DNA from 3 places in the Paracoccus sp. TD-10 genome. Region 2 is predicted to be linked to each of the others. Evidence: riboswitches for the same ligand, from Rfam matches in the RefSeq annotation. Region 2 holds a riboswitch; each other region holds the start of a gene.
The links. Region 2 has a riboswitch for cobalamin ahead of ACNKFW_RS10130 (DUF1636 family protein). Riboswitches for the same ligand answer to the same signal wherever they lie in the genome.

Region 1 (5,277 bases), on a different replicon from region 2:
AAAGGGATTGGGCGACAGGTTCAGCACCAGCGAGGTCGCGGCCCCCGCCAGCGCCGAGATGGCGATGCCGGCCAGGATCAGCGCCAGCGTGCCGCCGCGCGGCCCGGCAAGCATCAGCACCAGCAGCACCGACAGCGCCGCGCCCGCCAGCGCCGCCAGCGGCAGGCCCAGGGGAAAGGCGGCGGAAAGCCCGGTCTGGATCGCCAGCACCGCCCCCAGCGCGGCCGAGGCGCTGGTGCCGATCAGCCCCGGCTCGGCCAGCGGGTTGCGCAGGAAGCCTTGCAGCACCGCACCCGCCATTCCCAGCGCCGCCCCGACCATCAGCCCCAGGATGGCGCGCGGCAGGCGCAATTCGCGCATCACCAACGCCAGCAGGTCGTCGCCGCCGCGAAACAGCGCGGCCAGGCTTTCACCGGGACCGATGCCGGCCGGGCCGGTCAGCAGCGAGGCCAGGAACAGCGCCGCGACCAGCGCGGAAAGCCCGGCGAAAAGCAGGCCCTGCCGGTTCATGGCGCGTCCCGCAGGGCCAGCCGCGCGTCGCGCAGCCCCGCCACGGCACGCAGGATGAAGGGAGTGCCGCAGATCCAGTCGGGGTCCGAGATGACCTCGGCCGGCCTGCCCCGGCTCAGCGCCTTCAGCGCCGGGTGGTCCAGCATCTCCTGCGCGCGGGCATGGCCCTCGTAGCGGCGGCCCTCGATCAGCAGGTCGGGATCGGCAAGCAGCAGCGATTCCAGCGCCAGCGTCCCGCCTGCCGGCAGGCCGAGTTCATCGGCGATATTGTCGAATCCGGCCAGATCCACGATCTGCCCGGCCAGGCTGTCGCGGCCGGAACTGTAGCCGTTGGCCATGTAAAGCGCCGCGCGCGGCCGCGGCCCCGGCGGCGCATCGGCCAGCCGCGCCAGGTCGGCGTCGAAACGCGCCAGCATCGCTTGGGCCTGGGCCTCGCGCCCCAGCACCTCGCCCATACGGCGGATATTGGCGCGGATGCCGGCGATGTCGGTTTCGATCGGGAACATCTCGACCGGGATCTCCAGGCGCTTGAGCAGCCGGATGGTCTCGGGCGTGGACCATGCCCCGGCCAGCACCAGATCGGGCCGCATCAGGAAGATTTCCTCGGCCAGGCCGTGGTTGAAAGGCAGCCGCGCCGCCTGATCCGCCATGGCCGAGGCGGTCGGATCCTGCGCCAGATAGGAGACCGAGACCAGCTGGCCCGGCGCCGCCAGCATCAGCGCCAGCTGGTCGGTGCAGAGGTTCATCGACAGCACCCGGCGCGGCGGCTCGGCCGCGCCGGGCTGGAAAAATCCCGGCAGGATCAGGCCGGCCAGAAGGCCGGCGACAAGGCCGAGCCGCCTTACCATTTCGCCGTCAGGCCGGCGTAAAGGGTGCGGCCCTGACCGTAATAGCCCCAGGATTCGGAATAGTCCCGGTCGAACAGGTTCACCACGCGGCCTGTCAGGCGCAGGTTTTCGGTCAGGTCATAGCCGGCGGCCAGGTTGACGGTGACGTAATCGGGCAATTCGGTGGTCGGCGGGCTGTAGTTCCTGAACCATTCCGCGTCGTAACTGCTGCCGGCATAGCGCAGATCGGCTGTGACCGAACCGCGCCCCTGCGCAATATCGGCCGTCGCGCGCAGGCCAAGCAGGTGGCGGGGCTGGCGCACGACGGGCTGGTCGTCCTCTGTGCGGGCATCCGTGTAGGTATAGGTCGCGCCCAGCCGAAGCCAGTCGGTCGCTTCATATTCCAGGTCGGCCTCGAACCCCTTGCGCTTGCTGGTGCCGTCAAGGTTTTGCGACGTGTTGCCGGTCCCGATGATCATATCCTCGACCTTGCTGGTGAAAAGCGTCACTCCCAGCGCGCCCCGCCCCGCGGCAAAGTTCCAGTCGGCGCCGATTTCCTGGCTGCGGCTGGTTTCGGGCGTCAGATCGGCATTGCCGTCATAGCTGCCCGGCGCATAGCCATAAAGTTCGAACATGGTGGGATTGACGATGGCTTTGCCGGCCGCTGCGCGCAGACGCAGGTCGCGGCCGGGCACCTGCCATGCCGCGGCGATGTTCCAGGTGGTCGCATGGCGGAAATCGTCGTTGAAATCGCGCCGCATGCCGGCCTGGACGCCGATCCCGTTGTCGAACTGTCCCTGATATTCCAGAGAGGCCGATTTCGTGTCGCGCTCGTACCGGCCGCCCGATGCAAAGGAGTTCTCGTAGATCTCGCGTTTCTTCTGCACCGCCACATTCAGCTTTTGCGCGGCATCGCGGGCATTGCCGCCATCCAGCGCCCAACTGCCGGTATATTTGAAGTTCCGCAGCCGCGAGGCGTCGCTGTAATCCGGCAGGCCGCCGTTGAAATGCGCCGTGTTCTGGTTGGCGCCAGAGACGGCAAAGCGGTTGAGCAGCCTGCCGCCGAAAGCTTCGCCTTCCAGCCACAGCGAACCATAGGTTTCGTCCCGGTCGGCGGTCAGCGGTGCGTCGACGATATAGTCGTCGGGCGAATCCACGAAAGAGACGGCCCGGTCATAACCGTATTCCTGCCAGATGCGCCTAAGCGTGAAACCGACGGTCGCGCTTTCGGTCAGATCATATGAGCCGTTCAGGCCCAGCACGCGCTGCCGGTTGAACTCGGTATCCCCGCCGGGGCTGCGCGATTCGTCCTCGCCATCGGTGCGGCGCGCCACCGCGGACAGGCTGATGCTGCCGCGCCCGTCCCCCGCCTGCACAAAGGCGCTGGCGGTGCGGGTGTCCAACCCGCCGATCTCGACCGTGCCGCCATAGCCCGGCCCCTGCGCAGAGGCGCGACGGGTGGTGATCGAGATGACGCCGGATGCGGCATTGGCGCCGTAGATGGCGGATTGCGGGCCGCGCAGCACCTCGATGCGCTCGATGTCCTCGGCCAGCATGCCGCTGAAGATATAGTCGCCGTTGCCGGGGGAATTGGCCTCGACCCCGTCGATCAGCACCAGCACGTGATTGGATTCGCCGCCGCGGATGCGGATCTTGGCCACCGTTTCGCCGGTCGAGGTGACGGAAAGTCCGGGGACCGTGCGCAAAGCGTCCTGGACGGTGATGACCCGGCGGCTTTGCAGGTCTTCGCTGGTCAGCACGGTATGGGCGCGGCCATAGGCGCTTTCGGCCACCGGCGACAGGCCGGCGGACAGGACCAGGGTGTCAAGCACGACCTGGTCCTGGACCTGCTGGCCCGTGGCGGCACAGGGCAACAGGGCGGCGGGCAGTACGGCGGCGGTTGTGGCCAGCAGCGAAAGCGGGGTTCTGAACATTCCAAAGCCTTTCCAGCGCGGGCCAGGCCCGCGATTTGCAGAAATGCCCTGTGGAAAGGCTGGCAGGCCCGACCGCAGGACGGCGATCGTCACCTCTGCGGAACGGCCGCTTTCCAGACGCGCCCCGCGCCGGAAATGGGTGATCGCCACGGCAGGTCTCCTGGCTCGCGGATCGCTGCTCGGGCCGGCCTTCCCAGGAGATCCCAGTGGCACGTTCGACCGTCGCTCACCGCTTACAGTTGCGGGGGCAGTCCCGACCTTGCCCCGGCCGCATCGCGGCCCATGGGCGCACCGGTGTTCCCTTTTGATCCGGCGCAGATCCGCCGGAACCGTAGCGGCCCTGCATTGCCGCAGCCGGGCAAGGGCTGTCAAGCGCCAATCCGGTGCCGCCGGGCGGCCGCGACAACCTGTCCTGCCGCGGAACCGCCCGCCGGCCTGCGGCATTGGATAGCGTATCCGACGAAAGGGAGGGTCAAGCCACATGGCCATGCCGCAGCTCCTGGCCGTGCTGATCCTTTGCGCGATGATGGTGCTGTTCGTCTGGGGGCGGCTGCGCTACGACGTGGTGGCGATGATCGCGCTGTTGGCCTCGCTGGTGGCGGGCACGGTCAAGCCGGACGAGGCGTTCCGCGGCTTCAGCGACGATATCGTCATCATCGTCGGCAGCGCGCTGGTGGTCAGCGCCGGCATCTCGCGCTCGGGCGTGATCGAGGCGGTGATGCGCCGGATGCTGGGGCGGTTGCGGGCCCTGCGCTGGCAGCTGCTGGTGCTGGTCGGCTCGGTCACGGGCCTGTCGGCGCTGGTCAAGAACATCGGCGCGCTGGCCATGCTGATGCCCGCCGCGCTGAAGATGGCGCGGCGCTCGGGGCATTCGCCCTCGGCCTATCTGATGCCGATGGCCTTCGGCTCGCTCCTGGGCGGGCTGATCACGCTGGTCGGCACCTCGCCCAACATCATCGTCTCGCGGGTGCGCGAGCAGATGACGGGCCAGCCCTTCACCATGTTCGACTATGCGCCGGTCGGCCTCGGGCTGTCGCTGGTGGGGCTGGTCTTTCTGCTTTTCGCCCATCGGCTGCTGCCGCGCGACCGCCGTGCCACGGCCTCGCTGAGCGAGGCGGTGAACATCAGCGACTATCACACCGAAGCCACCGTCCCCGAGGGCGCCGATATCGTCGGCATGACGGTGGGCGACTATCTGGGCGCCGTCGATGGCGAGGTGGCCGTCACCGGGCTGATCCGGGGCGACGTCCGTCGCGCGGTGACACTGCCCGACACGGTGATCCGCGTCGGCGACACGCTGCTTCTGCGCGGCGAGCCGAATGCGTTGGAACGCGCCGTGACCAAGCTGGGCATGGAACTGACCCGGCAGGATGCGGCCGCCGAGGAGGGCCTGCCTGCCGACCAGATCGGTGTGATCGAGGCGGTGATCGCGCCCGCCTCGCTGCTGGTGGGGCAAAGCGTGGGGCGGATCGCGCTTTTCGACCAGCATGGCGTGAACCTGATCGCCATCTCGCGCGCCGGGCATCGCATGACCCAGCGGCTCAGCCAGACGGTGCTGGCGGCCGGCGACGTGCTGCTGGTGCAGGGGCCGATCGACCGCCTGCCCGAGCGGATGCGGGTGCTGGGCCTCTTGCCCCTGGCCGAGCGCCATATCCGGCTGGGCGGGGTGCGCAAGCAATTGCTGCCGGTGCTGATCCTGACGGTCGCCATGGCGGCGACGGCGGCGGGGCTGGTGCCTGTCGCCATCGCCTTCTTCGCCGCCGCCGTGCTGATGATCCTGACCGGCACGATCAGCGCCGAGGAGGCTTACGAGGCCATCGAATGGCCGATCCTGGTCATGCTGGGCGCGCTGATCCCGGTCAGCGAGGCGCTGCAAAAGACCGGCGTGACCGAGCTTCTGGGCGCCTGGCTGTCGCAGGCGGCGATGGGCCTGCCGGTCTGGGGTGCGGTGACGCTGATCCTGGTCGCGGCCATGGCGGTCACGCCCTTTCTGAACAATGCCGCGA
Region 2 (5,277 bases):
CCACCGCCGCGGCCCGGCTGGAGCCCGACAGCACTGCGGGCTGGAACCTGTTCATCGAGGCCGAGGGCTTCTGCTTTGCCCCCGAACATGCCGGGCTGGCCGACCGCCGGGGCGAGGGCCATGCGCATCTTTACCTCAACGGCGCCAAGATCGCCCGGCTCTACGGCCCGGCCCATCACCTCGACGCGCTGGGGCCCGGAGACCGGCTGCGGGTCGAGCTGAACTCGAACGACCACCGCCCGCTGACCGTCTCCGGCCGGCCGCTTGCCGTCGAGCTGACCGTGCCCGACCGGCCGGTGGGCATCCGCGCCGGGGCCGCGGGCCTGCCCGACAGCGCGATCTGCGCGGCGCCGTGATGGAGTTCGGCGCCGAGGACAAGGCCGCCTTGCAGCGCATCCTGCGCTGGCGCCGCGACGTGCGGCATTTCCGCGACGCCCCGGTCCCCGAACCGCTGCTGGAGGAATTGCGCGCGGCGATGGAACTGTCGCCCTCGGTCGGCAATGCCCGACCCTGGCGGGTGATCCGCGTCGAAAGCCCCGATCTGCGCGCCGCGATCCGCGCCGATTTCCTGCGCTGCAATGCCCAGGCCGCCACCCGCTACCAGGGCCGGCAGCGGCAGGCATACGATGCGCTGAAGCTGGCCGGGCTGGACCGCGCCCCGGTCTGGCTGGCCGTCTTTACCGAGATCGACCCCTCCGAGGGCCACGGTCTTGGCCGCGCCACCATGCCGCAGACCCTGCGGCAATCGACGGCCATGGCGATCCATGCGCTGTGGCTGGCGGCACGGGTGCGCAACCTGGGGCTTGGCATGGTCTCGATCCTCGATCCGGCGCGGATCGGCCCGCTGCTCGCGGTGCCCGAAAGCTGGGAGTTCTCGGCGCTGCTCTGCCTGGGCTGGCCCGAGTTCACCGACGACACGCCGCTGCTGCACCGCACCGGCTGGCAGGAAAACACCGCCCCCGGCTGGCAGCGGCGCTGAAAGGCCCCACCGCATCCGGCGGGGCCGCCTGGTTCAGGGCTGCGAGGTGGCCGGGCCCATGGGCTGGCCGTTGACGGTAAAGGGCCCGCCGCCCTCGGGCATCTGGATGTCCCAGAGATACTCGCCGCTCGCGCCGGGCTTGGCCATGGCGCGGGCCATGCGCAGCATCATCAGCGGCTGGCCGGCCTCTTCCTGCGGGGCGGCGGCCAGCGCCGCCTCGACCTTGTCGAGCCCCATGGCCGAGATCAGCACCGCGCCGGTGGGCGCAGCCCCCGGACCCGCCGCGATATCGGCGCGATAGTCGATCCGGTAGCCGTCGCCCTTGATCTGCGAGGGCGCAAGCGTCAGGTCGGCCGTGCCCCTGGGCAGCAGCGCCGCCTGCAACTGTTCGGGTACCAGCCGGGCAAAAGGCTCGTCGGCGGCCAGGTCGAACCCCTCGATCAGCATCTTCGCCGGTGCCGCCAGATCGAAGCCCGAAGCGGTGAAGTCCAGCGTCACCTCTTGCGGCAGGATCGGCACGGCCCAGGGCGGCAGCACGCCTTCGGGCACGGTCAGGCCCGACAGCGCCACCCGTTCGTGCAGCCGGCCGTCGGCGGTGGCACCGGACAGGCCGATCGCCACCTTGGTCGAGGCAAGGCCGAACTCGCCCAGCGGAGAGCCGATCTTCAGGTCGTGCAGCACCGCATCCATCGACAGGTCTTCCCATAGCGGCATGGCCGCGGCCAGCTTGTCGCGCAGCCCGTCCTGCGCGCCCTTGATCAGTTCCTCGGACGGATGGGCGACGAACCAGGAAAGCAGGGACAGCACGCCTTCGCTGCGCATGCCGGTGATCTGGCCGCTGCCCTCGTAGCCCGGCGCGGTGATCTGGAAGGTCATCGGCTGGCCGCCCGGACCCATCAGGATCTCCTGCGACTGCTCCAGCCCCTCGGCGGTGAAGCTCATGGCCTGATCGACGCCGCCGGCCTTGCCGGGCGCGCCGTTCACCGACCATTCCATCCGCGCCGTGCGCTGGTGATCGCGCGAAACCACCTGCGGCTCGGCCGAGGGCTGGTCGGGCGCGGTTTCGGCAGCAGGCAGCGGCGGCGCATATTGCACCGATTCGATGACGTAATCCGTCATCACCGCCTTCTGTTCGCGAAAGCTCATCAGCGATTCGTCCCAGATGCCGGTCGATTCGACCCTGGTCGAGCCCTTCTGCTCGAACATCTTCGGCACCACCACCGACCAGCTCAGCGCCTGGTCCTCGCTGACGCCCCAGCTGCCGTCGCCATTGTCGGTCAGCCGATAGGTCAGGGCCGAGACGCTGACCTGGGCCTGATCGGCCGGAACCTGCGCCAGAAGCGGCGCCGGATCGATGCGCAGCTCATAGCTTTCGCCCTGCGGGGTGACGGCGACCACGCCCTCGGTGCCGCCGAAATAGGTCTGGAAAACGCCGCGCAGCCTTTGGGCCCCCTCATCGGTGGCGGGCACCGCCCAGGCCGCCGAGACGGGGCAGATCGCCAGCAGTGCCACAAGGCCTTGTCTCGCAAACATGTTCGAACATCCTTTCGAAAAATCACTCGTTCTGCACCAGCGGCAGATGACAGGAAACGGGCTAGAACTCCACCCCAGGCTGGGCCTTGATGCCGTCGCGGAAGGGGTGCTTGACCTGCTCCATCTCGGTCACAAGATCGGCCAGCGCGACAAGTTCCGGCTTGGCATTGCGCCCGGTCAGCACGACATGGGTCATCGGCGGCTTTTCGCTGCGCAGGAAGTCCAGCACCTCGTCCAGGTCCAGGTAGTCATAGCGCAGGGCGATGTTGATCTCGTCCAGCAGGACCATGCGGATCTGCGGATCGCGGATCAGTTCCTTGGCCTTTTCCCAACCGGCGCGGGCGGCGGCGATGTCGCGCGCCTTGTCCTGGGTTTCCCAGGTGAAGCCCTCGCCCATGGCGTGAAACTGGCACAGACCGGCGAAATGCGCGGTCAGCAGCCGCCGCTCGCCCGTGTCCCAGGCGCCCTTGATGAACTGCACCACCGCGCAGGGCATGCCATGGGCGATGCAGCGCAGGATCATGCCAAAGCCGGACGAGGACTTGCCCTTGCCCTTGCCGGTATGGACGATGACCAGCCCCTTCTCGCCCTGCTTTTCGGTCATCATCCGGTCGCGGGCGGCCTTGATCTTCGCCATCTTCTCGGCATGGCGGGCGTTGTCGTCGGTCTGCATCGGGCACTCCTTCGCTTGACAAGTCGGGACCGGGCGCGCACAGACAGGGGGCGCTGGTTCCTGTCCTACGACAGGCGAAGAGGGAATGCGACAGGCAACCGCCTGGAAGCAGCCGCCCCCGCGACCGTGACCGGAAAGGTCGCCCCATGGCCACTGGCGAAAGCCGGGAAGGCGGGGCGGCCGTGGGCCAAGGCCCGAATCCGCAAGCCGGGAGACCTGCCAGCGCGCGAAGGATTGACCGGCGGACGGGGTGTTCCCGCTGGGGCTTGGGCGCTGGTCCCCTGCCTCGTGCCGCCTTGAGGGATGAAGGGCGCATGACAGTCACGCTGCATGTCTGCATCACCTGCCGCGCCGGCCAGCCGGTGCTTGAGGGCGAGCCGGTGCCCGGCGCGCGGCTGCATGACGCGCTGGCAGCCGAAGGCGCACCGGATGGCGTGCGCATCGTCCCGGTCGAATGCCTGTCCGCCTGCGCCAGCGGCGCCGCCATCGCGCTGTCGGCACCGGGCCGCTGGACCTATGTCTATGGCCGCATGTCGGCCGAGGACGCCCCCGAGATCCTGCTAGGCGCCGCCGCCTATGCCCAGGCCCCCGACGGCATCGTGCCCTGGCGCGAGCGCGTCACGATTTTCCGCAAGCGCAGCCTCGCGCGCATTCCCCCGATCGGATAAGAAATGAGCGACCTGACCAAGACCCCCGTGACCGTCATCACCGGCTTTCTCGGCGCCGGCAAGACCACGCTGATCCGCCACCTGATGCTGAACCCGCAGGGCAAGCGGCTGGCGGTGCTGGTCAACGAATTCGGCACCATGGGCGTCGACGGCGAGATCCTGAAATCCTGCGCCGACGAGAACTGCCCGGCCGAGAACATCATGGAGCTGTCGAACGGCTGCATCTGCTGCACGGTGGCCGACGATTTCATCCCGACGCTGGAGCGGCTGATGGCGATGCCGGTGAAGCCCGACCACATCCTGATCGAGACCTCGGGCCTTGCCCTGCCCAAGCCCTTGCTGAAAGCCTTCGACTGGCCCGCCATCTGCTCGCGCATCACCGTGGACGGGGTGATCGCGCTGGCCGATGCCGAAGCCGTCGCTGCCGGCCGCTTCGCCCCGGACGAGGCCGCCGTCGAGGCGCAGCGCGCCGCCGACGACAGCCTCGACCACGAAACGCCCCTGTCCGAGGTGTTCGAGGACCAGATCGCCTGCGCCGACATCGTGCTGCTCTCCAAGGCCGACCTGGCCGGCGAGGACGGGCTGGCCGCCGCCCGCGCGGTGATCGAGGCCGAGGCGCCGCGCAAGCTGCCGATCCTGCCGTTGACCGATGGGGTGATCGACCCGCGGGTGATCCTTGGGCTGGGCGCGGCGGCCGAGGACGACCTTGCCGCCCGCCCCAGCCATCACGACGGCGCCGAGGACCACGAACATGACGATTTCGACTCGGTGGTGATCGAGCTGGCCGAGATCGCCGACCCCGGCGAGCTTGCCGCCCGCATCGAGCGGCTGGCGCGCGAGCAGAACATCCTGCGCGTCAAGGGCCATGTCGCCGTCGCCGGCAAGCCCATGCGCCTGCTGGTCCAGGCCGTGGGCGAGCGGGTGCGCCACCAATACGACCGGCCCTGGGGCGACGGGCCCCGCGCCTCGCGCCTTGTCGTCATCGCCGAGCATGACGATATCGACGAGGCCGCGATCCGGGCGGTCCTGGCCGCGTAAGCCATGCACGTCGTCTTCCGCGAAAGCCGTGGGCTTGAGGAAACCGAGGTTCCGACCGACCCCGGCCAAAGCCCCGCAGAGCTGGTGGTGCTGTCCTATTCCGACAGCGACCTCGGCGCTTTCGCGGCGGGCTGGCACCGGGCGGCCGGCGGCCTGCCCACGCTGCGGCTGTACAACCTCTCGGCGCTGCGGCACCCGGTCTCGGTCGATCAATATGTCGAGGCGACGCTTTCGGGCGCCCGCGCCGTGCTGGTCCGGCTGATCGGCGGCGAGCCCTATTGGCCCTATGGCGTGGCCAGCCTTCAAGACCTCGCCCATCGCTGCGGCATCGCGCTGGCCTTCCTGCCGGCGGACGGGCGCCCTGATCCCACGCTGGACCGTTTCTC
Region 3 (5,277 bases), on a different replicon from region 2:
ATGCGAGTCGGTATAGATCTGGCGGTCGAAGACGTTGTTGATGTTGAGCTGCAACGCCGTGGCCTCGTTCAGCCGATAGGCCGCCATCAGGTCGGTGCGCCAGCTTGACGGCAGGCCGGCATCGGCATCGCCGTTCTGCGAATAGCTGGCCATGCGCTTGCCGGTATAGGTCACGCCGCCGCCCAGCGTCAGTTCCGGGCTGTAGTCATAGGTCGTCCACAGCGAGAAACTGTTGCGCGGGATCTTCACGACCTGCTTGCCGGTGGCGGGGTTCGGATAGGGATCGCCGCCGCCGCGCGGCGTACTCCAGCCGCCGTCCTTCAGCTTGACGTCCTGATAGACATAGCCGCCCCAGATGCCCCAGCGCTCGGTGAGCTGGCCGGCAAAGCCCAGCTCGATGCCCTTGGCGGTGGTATTGCCGATATTTTCGGTCTCGCCCAGGGCGTTGGTGACGCGGGCATTGTCCTTTTCGGTCCTGAACAGCGCCGCGCTCAGCTCAAGCTGATCGTTCAGCACCAGCCATTTCGTGCCGATCTCGTAATTCACGCTGCGCTCGGGATCGAGGCTGTCCAGATCGTCCGAGGCATTGCTGCCGCCGGTGCCCGCGCCTTCGCCCGCCGGGTTCGAGGAGGTGCTGGCCGAGGCATAGATCGAGCCATTGGGCACCGGCTTGTAAACCACGCCCAGCATCCCGTTCAGGAAATCGGAATCGTTGTCGTTGCTCGCGCGTGGATCATCCTCGGTCGCATGGGTGACGCTGTCGACGCTGTAATCGTCCCAGCGTAGCCCCACCGTCGCCTCCCATTGCGGGGTGAAGGTGATGGTGTCCAGCGCGTAGACGCCGCGCGACTTGGTGGTGCTGTAGCCGGTCTCGCCGCCGCGCTCGATGCTGCCGCCCCAGAACGCGCCGGGATTCGGATTCTCATAGGGCGAGGTCGGCATCGGGTCGGGATTGTTCACCGCCAGCCGGCGGGTGGCGGCGCGGGAATTGGCGATGTCCACCCCGACCGCGAAGCGATGCTCGACGCCCCAGGCCCGTGCCTCGCCCGAAAGCTGGGCGTTGAACGACACGGTCTCGTTCACCCGGTCCGAAGCCTTGGAACTGCGCGACACCAGCCCGTCGCTGCCCGAGGTCGGCGAGGTCACGACATAGGTGTTGGTGTCGCGCGCCTTGCGCAGGGCCGTGGTCAGCCGCAGGCTGTCCGAGAAGGCATGTTCGAACTTCACATAGCCCGAGGCGGATTCGAGATCGCGGAAATCGCGCGCGTGCAGGCCGTAGAAGGTATCGGGCTCGACATCGGCCGGCAGGAACGGGTCGACGCTGGTGCCCGAACCACGCCGCCATGCCGCCGGCGTGCTCGCATTGGACATCGGCACGCCGTAATCGGGCGTATCCTCGTCCTTGTAGTAATACAGCCCGGCGGTGATCTTGCTGTCGTCGGTCAGGCGATAGCTGATGCTGGGCGCCACGCCGAAGCGCCGGGACTCGACGCCGTCGCGCCCGCCCAGATCGTCGGCGTGCTGCCCCATCAGGTTCAGGCGCAGGCCGATCGCGCCGAATTCACGGTTCGAATCCAGCGTGCCGCGGACATAGTTGCCGGTGCCATAGGACAGCGCCACCTCGTCAAAGGCGCCCGGCTGCGGGGTCTTGCTGTTCAGGCTGATGGTGCCGCCGGTCGAACCGGCGCCGGAATAGACGCCGCCCGGACCCTTGCTGATCTCGATCGATTCCAGGTTGAAGGCCTCGTATTGCGTGCGCGAGGCGTTGCGCATGCCGTCGACCAGCATGTCCTGGCTGGCCTCGAAGCCGCGGATATAGGGGCGCACGCCCTGCGGCACGCCGCCCTCGCCCGCGCCCAGGGTGACGCCCGGCGTTGTGCGCAGCACGTCCGCGACCGAGGTCTGGCCGCGCTCCTCGATCTGGCGCGCGGTGACGACGGTCACGGTCTTGGGCGTGTCGAGCAGCGGCGCGGTGGCCTTGTCCGAGGCGCTCTCGGTGACCTTGTAGCTGGTCTCGGCCTCGTTGCCCTGCTGGCGGCGGATGACCACCGTGTCCAGGGTTACGGTATCCTGCGCCTGGGCGGGGCCGGCCACGCCGGCCGAGATGGCCAGCACGGGCAGCAAGCCCAGGGTCGGCAGCAATTGCGCGGCTGACCCCGAGGCAGGCGGTTTGGGATGGGTTTTGTTCATGGGTTGATCCCGGCACGAAAGATGAGTCGCAACCGCCTCAAGGCGGAAACGACAGGAAGGTGCTGGCTCATCAATGGCTTGCGCGTTCGCGCAGCGGAAAGCGGGGTGAAACCGCGGTCCGGCTGCGCTTGATCAACGCAAGAGGACAAATTGTCATACCTTGTCAAACGACGCAGCGTCATTTCCCGGCTCCGCAACCTCGCCTGTTGCCATAATCCAACAGTCTGCCGGGTGCTGCGCCCGCGCCATGGCCCGTCATCGCCGCCGCCGGCAGCATATCCAGCCCCTGCCCGCGATCCCGGCGACCCACCAGATGTTCTAAGAACAGTGCCATCGCCCACTAAATCTGGATTGACCCGGCCTGTGACCCGTGGCTAACTGCGGGGGTCATGGTTGCCCTGGGGCCGACTCGGGGATGAAAAGGGAAGCCGGTGAAAAGCCGGCACTGCCCCCGCAGCTGTAAGCGGCGAGCGACGCTGGAATGCCACTGGAGCCCAGGCTCCGGGAAGGCCGGCCGAGCCGAGACCCGCAAGTCAGAAGACCTGCCATGGCGCGAAAGAACGAAACCGTGCGGCGGGCGCGGGGCTGGAACAGGGTCCGGTGGCATGTCCATCGGCCCGGCCCTCTCTTGCCGACAGAACAGAAGGAGCCGGGCCATGCCCATCACCGTTTACTCCAAGCCCGCCTGCGTGCAATGCACCGCCACCACGCGGGCGCTCGACGCGCGCGGCCTGGCTTATCGGCTGGTCGACCTGACCGAGGACGAGGCGGCGATGGAGCTGGTCGCCTCGCTGGGCTATCGTCAGGCCCCGGTGGTCGTCGCCGGCGATGCGCATTGGGCGGGCTTCCGGCCCGACATGATCGGCCGGCTGTCCTGACCGGCGCCATGGGCGGGCTGGTCTATTATTCCTCGGCCTCGGGGAACACCGCGCGCTTCGTCGCGCGGCTGGGGCTGGCGGCCGGGCGCATTCCGGTCTCGCCGCGCGACGCGCTGCCGCAGCCCGCGGCGCCCTATGTGCTGATCTGCCCGACCTATGCCGATGGCGAGGGACGCGGCGCGGTGCCGAAACAGGTGATCCGTTTTCTGAACGATCCCGCCCGCCGCGGCCTGCTGCGCGGCGTGATCGGCAGCGGCAACCGCAATTTCGGCACCGCCTTCGCCCTGTCGGCCAGGGTGATCGCCGCAAAATGCAACGTGCCCGTGCTTTACCGCTTCGAGCTGGCGGGCGACGACAATGATCTTTCCCGCGTCCGGGCGGGGCTTGAGAAATTCTGGGGGACGGAATGCTTGACGATGGCGTAAAGGCCGAGCTGGACTATCACGCGCTGAACGCGATGCTGAACCTTTACGACGGCGAGGGCCGCATCCGCTTCGACGCGGATCGCAAGGCCGCGCGGCAGTATTTCCTGCAGCATGTCAACCAGAACACCGTCTTCTTCCACTCGCTGGACGAGAAGCTGGGCTATCTGGTGGACGAGGGCTATTACGAGGCCGAAGTCCTGGAGCAGTATCCGCGCGAGTTCCTGCACCGGATCTGGGACGCGGCCTATGCGCGGAAGTTCCGCTTTCCGACCTTCCTGGGCGCCTTCAAGTATTATACCAGCTACACGCTGAAGACCCGCGACGGGCGGCGCTATCTGGAACGCTACGAGGACCGGGTGGTCATGGTCGCGCTGGCCTTAGCGCGCGGCGACGAGGATCTCGCCATGCGCTTCATGGAGGAAATCCTGTCGGGCCGCTTCCAGCCGGCGACGCCGACCTTCCTGAACGCCGGCAAGAAGTCGCGGGGCGAGCTGATCTCGTGCTTCCTCTTGCGGCTGGAGGACAACATGGAGAGCATCGGCCGCGGCATCAATTCGGCGCTGCAGCTTTCCAAGCGCGGCGGCGGCGTCGCCCTGATGCTGACCAACCTGCGCGAGGCCGGCGCGCCGATCAAGGGGATCGAGAACCAGTCCTCGGGCGTCATCCCGGTAATGAAACTGCTGGAGGACAGCTTTTCCTATGCCAACCAGCTGGGCGCGCGGCAGGGCGCCGGCGCGGTCTACCTGAACGCGCATCACCCCGACATCCTGCGCTTCCTCGACACCAAGCGCGAGAATGCCGACGAGAAGATCCGCATCAAGACGCTGTCGCTCGGCGTGGTCATCCCCGACGTGACCTTCGAGCTCGCCAAGCGCAACGAGGACATGTATCTGTTCTCGCCCCATGACGTGGAGCGGGTCTACGGCCTGCCCTTCTCGGAGATTTCCGTCACCGAGAAATATGCCGAGATGGTCGACGACAAGCGCATCAGGAAGAAGAAGATCAATGCCCGCGCCTTCTTCCAGACCCTGGCCGAGATCCAGTTCGAGAGCGGCTATCCCTATATCATGTTCGAGGACACGGTGAACCGCGCCAACCCGGTCGCCGGCCGCATCAGCATGTCGAACCTGTGCAGCGAGATCCTGCAGGTGAACGAGGCGAGCACGTTCAACGAAGATCTGAGCTATTCCCATTTGGGCACTGATATTTCATGCAATCTCGGCTCGCTGAACATCGCCGCGACCATGGACGGGCCGGATTTCGGCGCGACCGTCGAGGTGGCGATCCGGGCGCTGACCGCGGTGTCGGAAATGTCGGCGATCGAGGCCGTGCCCTCGATCCGGCGCGGCAATGACGAGGCGCATGCCGTGGGCCTGGGCCAGATGAACCTGCACGGCTTCCTGGCGCGCGAGCGCATCCATTACGGCAGCCCCGAGGGGATCGAGTTCACCAGCGTCTATTTCGCCGCCGTCGCCTATCACGCCATCCGCGCCTCGAACGGGCTTGCGCAGGAAAAGGGCCGGACCTTCAAGGATTTCGAGACGTCGAAATATGCCGACGGCTCGTTCTTCGACAAATACGTCACGCGCGACTGGCTGCCCTCGCTGCCCGAGGTTGCGCGGGTCTTCGCGGGCATCAGCCTGCCCACCCGCGAGGATTGGGCCATGCTGCGGGAATCGGTGATGCGGCACGGGCTTTACAACCGTAACCTGCAGGCGGTGCCGCCGACGGGCTCGATCAGCTACATCAACAACTCGACCAGCTCGATCCATCCCATCGTCGCC

Region 1: linked by a shared signal. The riboswitch ahead of ACNKFW_RS14370 (TonB-dependent receptor plug domain-containing protein) and the one ahead of ACNKFW_RS10130 (DUF1636 family protein) in region 2 are both predicted to bind cobalamin.
Region 3: linked by a shared signal. The riboswitch ahead of nrdH (glutaredoxin-like protein NrdH) and the one ahead of ACNKFW_RS10130 (DUF1636 family protein) in region 2 are both predicted to bind cobalamin.

What each region holds. Positions count from the first base shown of each region.
Region 1 is NZ_CP182419.1:689,997-695,273, forward strand. It holds gene ACNKFW_RS14360 (FecCD family ABC transporter permease) at 1-510, opposite strand, end outside; gene ACNKFW_RS14365 (ABC transporter substrate-binding protein) at 507-1,358, opposite strand; gene ACNKFW_RS14370 (TonB-dependent receptor plug domain-containing protein) at 1,352-3,271, opposite strand; cobalamin riboswitch at 3,404-3,620, opposite strand; gene ACNKFW_RS14375 (SLC13 family permease) at 3,753-5,277, shown strand, end outside.
Region 2 is NZ_CP182418.1:2,037,135-2,042,411, forward strand. It holds gene ACNKFW_RS10110 (hypothetical protein) at 1-356, shown strand, start outside; gene bluB (5,6-dimethylbenzimidazole synthase) at 356-979, shown strand; gene ACNKFW_RS10120 (hypothetical protein) at 1,013-2,512, opposite strand; gene cobO (cob(I)yrinic acid a,c-diamide adenosyltransferase) at 2,574-3,185, opposite strand; cobalamin riboswitch at 3,223-3,424, shown strand; gene ACNKFW_RS10130 (DUF1636 family protein) at 3,500-3,853, shown strand; gene cobW (cobalamin biosynthesis protein CobW) at 3,857-4,891, shown strand; gene cobN (cobaltochelatase subunit CobN) at 4,895-5,277, shown strand, end outside.
Region 3 is NZ_CP182419.1:699,192-704,468, reverse strand. It holds gene ACNKFW_RS14410 (TonB-dependent receptor) at 1-2,190, opposite strand, end outside; cobalamin riboswitch at 2,564-2,755, shown strand; gene nrdH (glutaredoxin-like protein NrdH) at 2,847-3,068, shown strand; gene nrdI (class Ib ribonucleoside-diphosphate reductase assembly flavoprotein NrdI) at 3,077-3,493, shown strand; gene nrdE (class 1b ribonucleoside-diphosphate reductase subunit alpha) at 3,475-5,277, shown strand, end outside.